DNA from 3 places in the Planococcus sp. TJ-201 genome. Region 3 is predicted to be linked to each of the others. Evidence: riboswitches for the same ligand, from Rfam matches in the RefSeq annotation. Region 3 holds a riboswitch; each other region holds the start of a gene.
The links. Region 3 has a riboswitch for cobalamin ahead of AC4EG4_RS05875 (hypothetical protein). Riboswitches for the same ligand answer to the same signal wherever they lie in the genome.
Positions count from the first base shown of each region.

Region 1 (4,203 bases), on a different contig from region 3:
CGGCAATAAGGTAATCTGTGGTTTTGGCAGTTCAGGGTGTGGGTGATTGCTGACTCGCGTGTTGTAAACGGTCTCGATATCCTGCTCCCGTACCACTTCATGTGGTTCACCAATGCGGACCACACTTCCCTCGTCCAGCAGCAGCAACTGGTCACAGTACATAGATGCCAGATTGATGTCGTGAAAAATAGAGACAATCGTCAAATCTTTTTCAATGGCCTGCTTTTTAATAGTATCGAGCAACTCTTTCTGGTGGTTAATGTCCAGGTGATTGGTTGGCTCATCCAATAGCAGTATGCCTGCATCCTGTGCCAATGCTTGCGCCACAAAAACACGCTGCTGTTCACCGCCCGACATCCGATCAATTTGCGTTTTTTCGTAATGGCTGATATCCATCAAACGCATCGCTTGCACAACAGCCTGCTCATCTTCTTCCGACCAGGAAGAAAACCAGCCGCCTTGATGCGGATACCTGCCGAGTGACACTGTTTCCCGGACGGTATGGGCAAAGGCATGTGCATGCAATTGGGGCAATACCGCCATTTTTCTCGCCAACTCTTTGGCAGGGAAATCTACGATTGATTTGCCATCGATCCGAACTTCTCCACTCGTTGCCGGCAATACGCCGCTGATCAGTTTCATCAACGTGGATTTGCCGCTGCCATTTGGTCCCAAAATACCGAGAATCGAGCCTTTATTGACGGTAAATGACACGTCTTTAACGATATTTTTATCGTCATACCCGCCTGTCAATCCAGTTATTTCAAGCATGCTCATGCTCCTCCTTTGCGTTGTCGGAAAAAGATGAAGGCAAATACCGGCGCCCCGATAAATGCAGTAATGACGCCTATCGGCAATTCAGTTGGTGAAATAATCGTCCGTGACACCAAGTCGCAAACGATTAACAAAGCCGCTCCATTAATGAACGACAGCGGCAAAACATGCCGATGGTCAGATCCCCAAAGCAAGCGGGTCATATGTGGAACTACCAAACCAACAAATCCGATGGTGCCGGAAACCGAAACAGCTGCTCCGGTCAACACCGAACCACCAATCAAGATGGCCATTTTGCTCTTTTTGACATCCACACCCAAATGCTGTGCCCGCTCTTCCCCGAAAAGCATGGCATTCAACTCACGTCTCTTCAGCCACAATACGAACGAACCGATTAATACGAATGGCAGTGCCATCCGAACATAGGGCCAGCCGCGCATCGACACGCTGCCCAACAGCCACCCAATGATTTGGCGCAGTTCTTCCCCGGTTAATGCAATCATCAAGGAAATGATGGACCCAAGAAACGAACTGAAAATAATCCCGGTCAATATGACCGTTTCCATTTTCATCGAACGATCTACCATCTTTGCAAAGCTCATCACTGCAAACATCGTCAGCAAAGCACCGATCATGCTCATGACCGGCAAAGTAAAGGGTCCCAAAAATGGAATGCTGATACCAAAAAAGAGCGTCATCACAGCGCCGACGGAGGCACCGGAAGACACTCCCAGGGTGTAAGGATCGGCCAATGGATTTTTCAAAAGCCCTTGGAACGCAGCACCGGCAATGGCCAATGCCGCACCGACAAGCCCGGCTAAGACGACGCGGGGCATACGGATATTCCATAAAATATTGGCAGCTGCCTCATCCGATGAGGGATTCCACAGCACGACCGGTGATATCGACACCGTTCCAACCGTTACCCCAAGCAACACGGCCCCTGCTAGTATCAGCAGCGAGACGCAGTATGCCAGAACGTTTTTATTCATTGAACACATCAGGATAAACGGCTTGCGCCATTTCCAGCAGGCCTTCCGATAAACGTGGGCCTGAACGGGTGAGCATATCCGAATCCAGGTTGTAGACCGCATCTTCTTGAACAGCTGTTACTTCGGCAAAGCCGCTTCTTGATTTGATCAAATCAACTGCGCCTTCTACATAAGCGCCTTCTGTTGTTACGATGACATCGGGATTAGCAGCAACAATAGCCTCTGGGTCCATGCTGACCCAGCCTTCCAAATCACCGGCAACATTTTCAGCGTTGATGAGCGTCAGCATTTCATCCATGAATGTTCCGCTTCCTGTCGTAAAAATATCAGGCTGGCTGCCGACTTCTAAAAAGACCGTTTTGGGCTCTTCAATTGTACTGGCTATTTCTTCGATTTCGGCCACTTGCACTTCCATTTCTGAAACAATGCTTTCTGCCTCTTCCATCGTGCCTGTCGCTTGCGCGATTACAGTGATGGAATCGTATACTTCTTCAAAGCTGACTGCGTTGTTGACAACAAATACTTCGACACCGGCATCACGTAATTGCTGCAAGCCAGCATCTCCGACACCCAGTCCCGATTCATGTGCCAGCACGAGATCCGGCTGAAGGCTGATGATTTTTTCCACATTGAATTCCTGGCCGCCGATTTTCTCTACTTCTGCAGCTTCTTCCGGGTAGTTGTCAAAATCAGAAACGCCAACCATTTTGTCGCCAAGTCCTAATTCATAAGCAATTTCTGTATTTGAGGGCACCATCGACACGATGGCTTGCGGCTCTTCTTCGATGACGATTTCATCCCCGACAGCATCTGTCAAAGTCACTGGGTATTCAACTTCTGCCACTTCTGTTGGCGGCTCTGCTGGTGTCTCCACGTCCTGTTCTTCTTCAGGCGTTGCCGTTTCACTGCAGCCGGCCATCAAAACCGCAGCCAATCCTGCGGTTGCACCAAATTTCCAAATCTTCTTCATGAATAAATCCCCCTTGATGTTTTTAGCTTTTAAGTTAGCCGCTAAGATAAGGCACTTCTTTAAACAAAAAATCCCCCGCAGCATTCTGCGGAGGATGGAAAGGACGACATAAAAAAAACATGCGCATCCAGCCTTTCCTCGCAGGCGTTTGGGTGTGTTTTCATAAAGGCAGGTCTCCTGGCTTGTGGTCGTTGGTTTCTGCACCTTCCCGAAGCATTGCTTCAGTGGCATTTTGCAGATTCCTCTCACATACAGTGGCGGGACCGCGCCGGAGTTGAACCGGCTTCCCTTTTAACTCATGTTCTTAGACATAAGCACCTTTATGAATTGTTCGTATATTCGATTTGTTGTCTTCATTATACACGTAATTGGCAGTCTGTCTCTTACATTTTTTCTGGAGCTGCCACACCCACAGTTTTCAGTGAATTGGCCAAGGTCGTTTTCACGGCTGTAATTAAAGCAAGGCGCGCACTTGTCAGTTCTACATTGGATGCGTCCAATACTTTATTGGCGTTATAGAAACTATGGAAATGAGAAGCCAGTTCATGAATATACGTCGTGATGCGGTGAGGTGCACGCTGCTTGGCTGCATCGGCAATCACCTGAGGGAAATCCCCAATTTTCTTCAATACATCAATTTCTTTCTCAGATGTCAATAAAGCCAAATGATCCTGCGAAGCAGTCAAGCCTTGTTCTTCCGCCTGGCGCAAAATGGACGAAATGCGCGCGTGGGCGTATTGCGAATAGTAGACTGGATTTTCATTGGACTGCGAAACAGCCAAATCCAAATCGAAGTCCATATGGGAATCGCCAGAACGCATTGCGAAGAAGTAACGCACCGCATCCAAGCCAACCAATTCAACCAGCTCGCGCATCGTTACCGCTTTGCCGGTCCGTTTGCTCATCTTCATTTTTTCGCCGTCTTTGTACAATTGCACCATTTGAATGATGCTGACTTCCAGCGTCTCGCAATCATAGCCAAGTGCTTGGATCGCTGCTTTCATGCGCGGAATATAGCCATGGTGATCAGCTCCCCACACATTGATCAGCTTGCCGAATCCGCGCTGCAACTTATCTTCGTGATAAGCGATATCGGGCATTAAGTAAGTGTACGTGCCATCATTTTTGATCAGTACACGGTCTTTGTCGTCTCCAAACGTTGTGGAGCGAAACCATGTTGCGCCTTCTTCTTCAAAAACATGGCCATTTGCACGCAGTTTAGCCAAGGCATCGTCAATTTTGCCGTTTTTGTATAGGGACGATTCCGGGTACCAAACGTCAAATTCCACACGGAAATCTGCAAGGTCCTGCTGCAGTTTGGCCAATTCGACTTTCAAACCGTGCTGGCGGAATGTTTCAAAACGTTCTTCGTGAGTCAAGCTGACGAATTTGTCGCCATGTTCTTTGACTAGGTCATTTGCAATATCTTTGATGTCTTGTCCGCGGTAGCCATCTTCCGGCATGCTA
Region 1 is NZ_JBZDOG010000001.1:1,030,113-1,034,315, forward strand. It holds gene AC4EG4_RS05195 (adenosylcobinamide amidohydrolase) at 1-771, opposite strand, end outside; gene AC4EG4_RS05200 (FecCD family ABC transporter permease) at 774-1,766, opposite strand; gene AC4EG4_RS05205 (ABC transporter substrate-binding protein) at 1,759-2,736, opposite strand; cobalamin riboswitch at 2,887-3,073, opposite strand; gene argS (arginine--tRNA ligase) at 3,120-4,203, opposite strand, start outside.
Region 1: another riboswitch for cobalamin. It lies ahead of AC4EG4_RS05205 (ABC transporter substrate-binding protein); the one in region 3 lies ahead of AC4EG4_RS05875 (hypothetical protein).

Region 2 (4,203 bases), on a different contig from region 3:
GTGTGACGTTCCCAATGCATGACTTGATTAAGGTCAATGGCAAAGACGCACACCCGCTTTTCAACTATTTGACTGACAACACAAAAGGATTTTTATCAAGCGGCATCAAATGGAACTTCACGAAGTTTCTGATCGATCAAAATGGCAATATTGTTTCGCGATTTTCTCCAAAGGATAAACCTGAATCGTTTGAAAAGGATATTCAAAAAGTCTTGGCTGAGTAAGAACTGCCTGCCTATTTTATTCGGAAAGAGCTGTGAAAGGCTCGATTGGCAATGATATGAATGGGGATTTCCGGCATGCCGGCAGAACATTTCTGTATCACTCCAGCCCCTGATGTGATAAGCTGTACATCAGCGTAGCAGTAATGGAGTGATTAAAATGAGCAAAGCAAAAGCAAAAAGCGGTACAGGTCAGGGAACCGGCAAAAAAGGCTGGACTCGCTGGAAAGCAGGCGCCAACAAAGCCAAAAGTTTTAAGCCTTATACCAGCAAAAACAATAAAAAAGCCGACGAACCTAAAACAGAAAAAGAGCGAGCTTCTGAATCTGAATGGGTCGATGAATAAATAGAGAATTTGGTTGTCCAAAGGGGCAACTTTTTTTTATTCGATTTTAAGAGATGGGTAGATCCTGAAAGTTTTTCCACAAAAGTGTAAAATGGAAGAAGAGCCCGTTTTGAAGACGGAAGGAGTGAAAGAGAATGAAGAGTGTATCAGATCCGTTATTGAACATTCCGGAAAAAGAAGAATTGTATCAGCGCATCGCTGAATATTCGAATGAAACAACCATCATTCATTCTAAGCAAAAGGTCTTATACATAAATCAATCAGGCGCTGAGTTTTTAAAAGCCAGCCAAGCTGAACTTGTCGGGGCGAGTGTAGTAGACGTTTTTACGGAAGATTATAAAGAAATGATTGCTGAGCGAATCCGCAAAGGCATGGAGGACCGAACCATCGGAGAACTGATGGATACGACCGTTAAACGCTTTGACGGGACAATAGCAGAAGTTGAATTGTACTGCTACCCGGTTGAATATGGTGACACGACGGCTATCCAATCGATTATACGGGACGTTACCGTTCAGAAAAAAACCGAGCGCGAATTGCTGCAATTGAAAAATGAAGTTTCGACGCCGATTGTTCCGATTATCGATGGCCTGGCTGTTATGCCGCTTGTCGGTTCAGTCGATGGCGACCGAAGCACCCGACTGCTCGACCTCATTCCGCAGAAAATTCAAGGGCATGAACTGAACTACCTTATTGTTGATGTTTCGGGCATTTACAATATCGACAATGTAGTAGCAGAGTTTCTCTATAAAATAGACCAGATCATGCGCTTATTGGGCATTGGGTTGATTTTTACCGGAATTCGTCCGGAACTGGCAATGAAAGCTGTGGAAGCTCGTGTAGATTTCAGCAAATTGACGACAATGGGTACAGTCAAGCAAGCACTGAAAAAACACTTAACCGCAAATTAATAAATTCCTGTTCAGTTTTGAAAACCGCTTGTCAAATTGACGAAAGTGATTTATAGTTTAGAAATACAATATTTAGTGTTCATTATCGAATAAAAAACTATATATAGTAGATCCGATAACGAAGGTGCCTGAAAAGGCTTAATAGGGAATCCGGTAAATTCCGGAGCTGTTCCCGCAACTGTAAGTGCTGACGAGCCATCACAATCCACTGTCCAATGGACGGGAAGGAGATGGCAAGGAAGACGCACGAGCCAGGAGACCTGCCTTCGTTATAGTTTATGATCTTCTCCGGGAGTTGAGAGGGATAACGAAGGTATTTTGCATGGAACAGCTTGTTTTTCGCTGGTTTCATTCGATATTCTACGTTTTCAAACCCATCCTCCCCGAGAGGATGGGTTTTTCTTTTTGTAATAGAGATGGAGGATTGAAGGCAAATGACAGAACCGTTAGCTGCAGGCGTGGCAAGAACCATTCAAACAAGATTGGTGTTGCCGCCTGACACCAACCATATGGGTACTATTTTCGGCGGTACCGTGTTGGCATACATAGATGAAATTGCCGCCATTACAGCGATGAGGCACAGCGGCAAAGCTGTCGTGACGGCTTCAATCGACACCGTGAATTTCCTGTCTTCGGCGAAAGTGGGAGATGTCCTTATTTTAGAAGGTGTTGTTATATCTACCGGAAGAACATCGATGGAAGTATACGTGAAAGCCGAATGCCAGCAAATTGAAAAAGGCACTAAAAGTTTGACGACAACGGCCATTCTGACAATGGTAGCGGTGGACAGCAATGGCAAGCCGACTCCCGTAACTGGGGTGATTCCAGAAACGGCAGCTGAAGAACAACTATTCAACAGCGCACAAGAGAGAAAACAACGCCGCATGCAAGTGAACGAATACGCAAAGGAGCTGAGCTGATATGAACACAAAAGTTGAAACAGCAGAAATACATGCAGTAGAACGAGCTCTTCAACGGGCAACAGAAGTATACGGACTGGATACGAAGGAGCTGCTGGAACGTACAGCGAAATTGGCTGGACAGGCAAAAGGCGAGCAATCCCTGCTTTATGCGCTGAACCGAATTACGATGGACGAACCCGACTGGACGTACACCGCAGCAGAATTATACGCCAGCGACTTGTATGAAAAAGCCGGAAGCAGCCGGAATTATCCCGCTTCCCGAAAATACGGCGATTTCTACGGGCTTGTTGATGAGCTTTCACGCGTCGGCATTTATTCAGGAGAACTCTTGTCGGTTTACTCGAAAGAGGAAATCACCGAACTTGGCAAGGAAATCGAACCGGAGCGTGATTTGCTGTTCAACTACATCGGCTTGTTTTTATTGGCTGACCGTTATTTGGCGAAAGATTACGAAGGGCGGTTGTTTGAACTTCCGCAAGAGCGTTTTCTTGTCATTGCGATGACTTTGATGCAAAACGAGCGGAAAGAACAACGCCTGGAGCTGGTGAAAGAAGCATACTGGGCGATGAGCCATTTGTATATGACGGTCGCCACACCGACATTGTCGAACGCAGGCAAAAGCTTTGGACAATTGTCTTCTTGCTTTATCGACACCGTCGATGATTCACTGGACGGGATTTATTTGAACAACTGGGACATTGCACGCCTCAGCAAAGACGGCGGCGGCATTGGGATTTATTACGGCAAAGTACGGGCACTGGGCTCGGATATTAAAAAATTCAAAGGCAATTCCTCCGGCGTCGTGCCGTGGATCCGCCTGGTCAACGATACGGCCGTCAGCGTCGATCAACTGGGCCAGCGCCAGGGTGCCGTAGCGATTTACTTGGATGTCTTCCATAAAGACATCATGAACGGATTCCTGGATTTGAAAACCAACAACGGCGACGAACGCCGCAAAGCGCATGATATTTTCACCGGTGTGTCGATTCCAGATTTGTTTATGGAGCGATTGCAGGAAAAAGACGAAAACGGCCGGAGCATTGGCGAATGGCATACGTTCTGTCCGCATCAGGTCAAGCAAGTGATGGGTTGGAAAGACGAAGAGGGCAATGCGCTCGGACTTGAGGACTTTTATGACGAAACCGATAAAAAGTACTTCCGTGATAAATACCAAGAAGCGGTAGAGCATCCATTATTGCCGCGCAAAACGTACCGTGCCATGGAAATCATGGCGCGCATCATGGTTTCCCAGCTGGAGACCGGTACGCCGTATATGTTCTACCGAGATGAAGTGAACCGCCAAAACCCGAACAAGCACACGAGAGGCAGAGGGTTGACGTCGATCTACTGCAGTAATTTGTGTTAATTCTTAGCACCTTCAGTCAGTAATGGCTGCCGAAAACCCATCTAAACGGGGAAACACTTTTAATTGAAGTCAATCCCGTGCTAAATCTCTTTAACAGTTAGCGGTTAGGATTATCGCAGAATGAGGAATTATCCTTATGAGGTGATAGCAATGACAAAACCATTCGGATTTGTATACGAAACCACTAATAGCTTAAACAATAAGAAATACATTGGAAAATGTATTTATGGTCGAAAGAATAACTGGGAAACCTATCTAGGCTCAGGTCTTTATTTAAAAAGGACAATAAAGAAATACGGTGCTGAGAACTTCATCCGAACTATATTGGACGAAGCAGATTCGGCGGAAGAACTGAATGAACTAGAAGAGCGGTACATCTTAGAACGAAATGCAGTTGAATCAGCTGATTATTACAATATCAAGCATACTTCCATTG
Region 2 is NZ_JBZDOG010000003.1:169,251-173,453, forward strand. It holds gene AC4EG4_RS09185 (glutathione peroxidase) at 1-224, shown strand, start outside; gene AC4EG4_RS09190 (DUF3934 family protein) at 382-567, shown strand; gene AC4EG4_RS09195 (PAS domain S-box protein) at 702-1,478, shown strand; cobalamin riboswitch at 1,584-1,760, shown strand; gene AC4EG4_RS09200 (acyl-CoA thioesterase) at 1,913-2,398, shown strand; partial or broken gene AC4EG4_RS09205 (ribonucleotide reductase barrel domain-containing protein) at 2,400-3,764, shown strand; gene AC4EG4_RS09210 (hypothetical protein) at 3,888-4,203, shown strand, end outside.
Region 2: another riboswitch for cobalamin. It lies ahead of AC4EG4_RS09200 (acyl-CoA thioesterase); the one in region 3 lies ahead of AC4EG4_RS05875 (hypothetical protein).

Region 3 (4,203 bases):
CCATGACTTTGCTGTTAAGGTCGCTGCCTGTTCCACTGGCTAGAAGGATGTCCTTTTTGTTGAGGAGCCGCCTTGCCAGATTTTTAAGCCACCCAATTCCTGCATTTACTCTTAACATTGGTGGACTTTATCTATTGTATTTGACCAATCTGTTCGAATGGATGCATCAGTCCGTGTTCGTCTATGCCTTCATCCATATCCATATATTTCTGGCAGGCTATCTGTTTACTGCTTCTATAATCTATGTTGACATTACCGCTCACCGTGTGGGTTACGTGCTTCGTTCAATCGTTCTCATTTTGTCGCTGGCAGCCCATAAAATTTTAGCCAAATTCCTTTATGCCCATCCACCTGCAGGGGTTCCACAGGCACAGGCAGAAGCTGGTGGGATGTTGATGTACTACGGGGGCGATTTAATAGAGCTACTCATCATTGTGATTTTGTGTTATCACTGGTACAAGGCGACTGCACCAAAAAAGACAGAAACAATGGAAAAGGTATAGGGGAATTCCCTTTCTTTGATTTCTTATGCCCGGCAGAGCTACACGGGCGCTTCCGCTTTTCTTTTCCCCGGCAAAAGCTTTGGATTTGGGGTAAACTAAAAATAAGCGTTTAATTTCGAATGAACAGCTCGACTACATAGGATCGAATCAATTTGAGTATTGCCATTACTAGGAGGAAGTTCATGAATAGTTTTATTGTTATGCAAGGAGAGACTTATCAGGAAGAACGCAATGCGGGGGTTCTTTGGACACCGCAAATTGATAAATCCGGCATGGTACCGCATTCGTGGAACCGGATGCAGGAGCTGAAAAAGGGCGATATCGTTTTCCACTATGTCAAAGGGTATGTGGTAGCCATTAGCCGAGTGCGAAAAGGGTGCTCAAAAGGAACAAAGCCGAAAAGTGAACATCCGCATTCCCAAGAAACCGAAGCTGCTTTTATTGCAAAAACGGAATACCGGGAGCTTGACAATCCGCTGTCTGTTAAAGAACGTTTTTCTGATATCCAGTCTTTGCTGCCGGTGAAATATGCAGCTTTCCAGGAAGACGCCAGCGGCAATTCAGGCTATTTGTATCCGTGCAATGAAGAACTGGCCATAAAGTTTTTAGAACTTATCAGCTCATTGAATATTTTCACAGTGGAAGTGGAACAGCTGGAACTGGCAATGGAAGTCATCAAAAAAACCGAACACAATCCATTGCTCGGGTTGATTGCGGAAGCGGAATTGGAAATCAAAACAAAAATGCGCAGAGGCAAAGAGCAATTCCGCGAAAGCTTGCTGCCGCTGTGGAACGGTGAATGTCCGCTGTGTGGAATTGCCATTGGGGACGTACTAAAAGCGAGCCATGCCAAGCCGTGGAAAGACAGTTCAGATGCCGAACGCCTGGATCCTTTTAATGGGGTATTGCTTTGTGCCAATCACGCAGCACTGTACTCAGCAGGACTGATTGCGTTTACAGGCGGCGGCCGTTTGCATATTTCCAGCCGAATCCCGGAAGACGATTACCCCATATACAGGTTGCGCAAAAATATGAAAGTGCCGGTATCACCCGAGCATGCACCGTATTTGAGATGGCACAAGCGAATTGTTTTTGCAGAGCCGAGAAAAATAAACCTGCTGACAAATCAGGAATAAGACAGGCAAGCTCAAAGGTAAGGATTTTCGAGTTAGTTTTAATTGCGTATGTCTTTTGCTGCCAGGGGTATGCTACACTGAAAACAAGTGAATAATCATGCAGAAAAAAGGTGCTGATCAATCAGCATAACAGGGAACCCGGTTAGATTCCGGGGCTGTTTCCGCAACTGTAAGTGCGTATGAAATAAGAAAATGCCACTGTTTAGATGCTCCAAGTCATCTGAACGGGAAGGTTCTTAGAGTAAAGTGATGCACAAGCCAGGAGACCTACCTTTTTTTGAACGTATTTTTACTCTTCGGAAGCTAAGGGAATCATACGGCAAAATGTCTATTTTTGACTGCTGGAGTATGTCTTTGAATAGCTATAATGCCGCCCTCTTTTTGAGGGCGGCTTTTTGCTGTTTTGCGGGAGCGTTCAATGCAGTGGTGTTCACCAAACAAAAGTGAGGTGAAAAGATGAAAAAAGACATGCGTTTTCTGTGTTATCCGTTCATGCGTGAATCCGCTTCCACAGTGGATTTTGAAATTCGCACAGATTCTTTGACGACCCGAATCGGGGAAGCTTTATCACTGACAACAGATATTGAAGTGGTTCAGCGGGATTTGAAAACTTTACAGCCCATGGCTTACCATTTAAATGGTTCGGTACGGGGCAAACTTGCCATCGCAGAAGAGGATTTATCTATGTTAAGCGCTATGTATGATTATTATGTAAACTTTACTAAAGATAAAATTGGGAATTTTGTCTTGCCGCAAGGAACCCAAGCCGCCTGTGTGCTGCATGTGTGCCGCAGTGAAGCGAAAAAATCCGTACGGGCTTTGCATAAAGTGAGCCTGGAGCGGGAAGTGCCCGAAATCCTTTTTGATTATGCCAACCTGTTGGCAAACGTATTGTTTACTATGGCGGTATATGTCAATCAGCATCACGGCGTAGAAGAAATTCCGTTCGTCAGCAAGTCCTATCCAACAAGACCAAAAAAGAAAGAAGTGGCCAAAAACAAATGAAAATCAACGTATTCAAATTCTTATCGATCGGAACACTGGCTTTAGCACTCGGAGCTTGCCAGTCTGACACTGCCGAAACAACAGATCCCGAAACAGCGACCGAGCCTTCGCAACAAACTGAGTATACGGTAACCGATGACTTGGATAAAGAGCTGACTTTCGAAGAAGTTCCAGCGACCGTTGTCTCCTTGATTCCAAGCAATACCGAAATTCTTTACGAAATCGGAGCAGGAGACAAACTTATCGGCGTTACAGACTACGATAATTATCCAGCTGAAGCAACAGAGGTGGAGCGGGTTTCAGATTCTGTCACATTCAACGCAGAACGCATTATCGAAATGGATCCAGACGTTGTCATCGGCTATTCCACAGGTGGGCCAACCGGTTTTGAAGATCTCGAAGCAGCGGGGATTCAAGTGTTTGTCATTGAAACCGCAGAATCATTTGAAGATGTTTATGGGGACATCGAGCAAATCTCCACGGTATTAGGTCTTGAAGATAAAGGGGATGAGCTGATTGCTTCCATACAGCAGCAAATTGAAAGCGTACAAGAGCAAGTTGCTTCCATAGAAGAGAAAAAACAGCTGTATGTTGAAATCAGCCCTTCACCGGAAATCTATACGACCGGCCAAAATACGTTCCAACAGGAAATATTGGACCATGCCCAAGTCGACAATCTGTTTGGCGATCTCGAAGGCTGGCCGCAGATTTCTGAAGAAGAAGTTATTGAACGGAATCCAAAGATTATCGTCACTACCGTTTCTTATGTAGAAAATCCCATTGATGAAATTAAAGCACGCGAAGGTTGGAACGATATTGACGCTATCCGAAATGACCAAGTATTTTTCCTGGACTCGGACATCACATCACGGCCAGGACCAAGAATTGGCGATGCCGTCGAATTGGTAGCTAAAACCGTGTATCCGGAAGCTTTTGAATAAAAACAGTAAAATCCCCGCTTAACAAGCGGGGATTTTTTGGGTTATTGCAGTTGTTCTTCCAGTGTATCCTGATCAATGCCAAATTCCTCATTTAGTACACGTCTTTTTTCCTCAACAGACAATTCAACTTTGGTTTTTTCTCCCTTTTCTGAACGTGTCAACTGACTTCCGGATAAAGTAATGCGTCCATCAGCTGTTGCGCGCGTCACCAAATCATCGTGGGTGAAAGGCGAATCTTTGGATATTTGGTTAAACACACAGCCCTCGTGAAAATCAGCCAGTTGCTTTTCCACAGTTGAAAAGCGGTAAAGAATTTTTTCAGTGTCATCGTTTTCTCTAATTAAATCATAATACACATCGTCTACTTGCTGAACGCGATAAGTGCCGCTATGGTCTGTATGGCGTTCACCGCCAATTGGGATAGGGCTGATCGTGGAATCGCCGAATCCGGCATCAACTAAATACAAGGTATCAAGCTCTACCAGAATCGCTGCATGAGTATCTGATTTAGACCAAGTACCATCCGGTTTTTGAACAGTGGCAGAGATTAGCTTTGCATCGAATCCCAGTTCCCCCAGCAGCCAATGGAACAAACCATTCAGCTCGTAACAATAACCG
Region 3 is NZ_JBZDOG010000002.1:40,224-44,426, forward strand. It holds gene AC4EG4_RS05865 (cytochrome c oxidase assembly protein) at 1-503, shown strand, start outside; gene AC4EG4_RS05870 (HNH endonuclease) at 686-1,639, shown strand; cobalamin riboswitch at 1,730-1,928, shown strand; gene AC4EG4_RS05875 (hypothetical protein) at 2,096-2,644, shown strand; gene AC4EG4_RS05880 (ABC transporter substrate-binding protein) at 2,641-3,585, shown strand; gene AC4EG4_RS05885 (arylamine N-acetyltransferase family protein) at 3,627-4,203, opposite strand, start outside.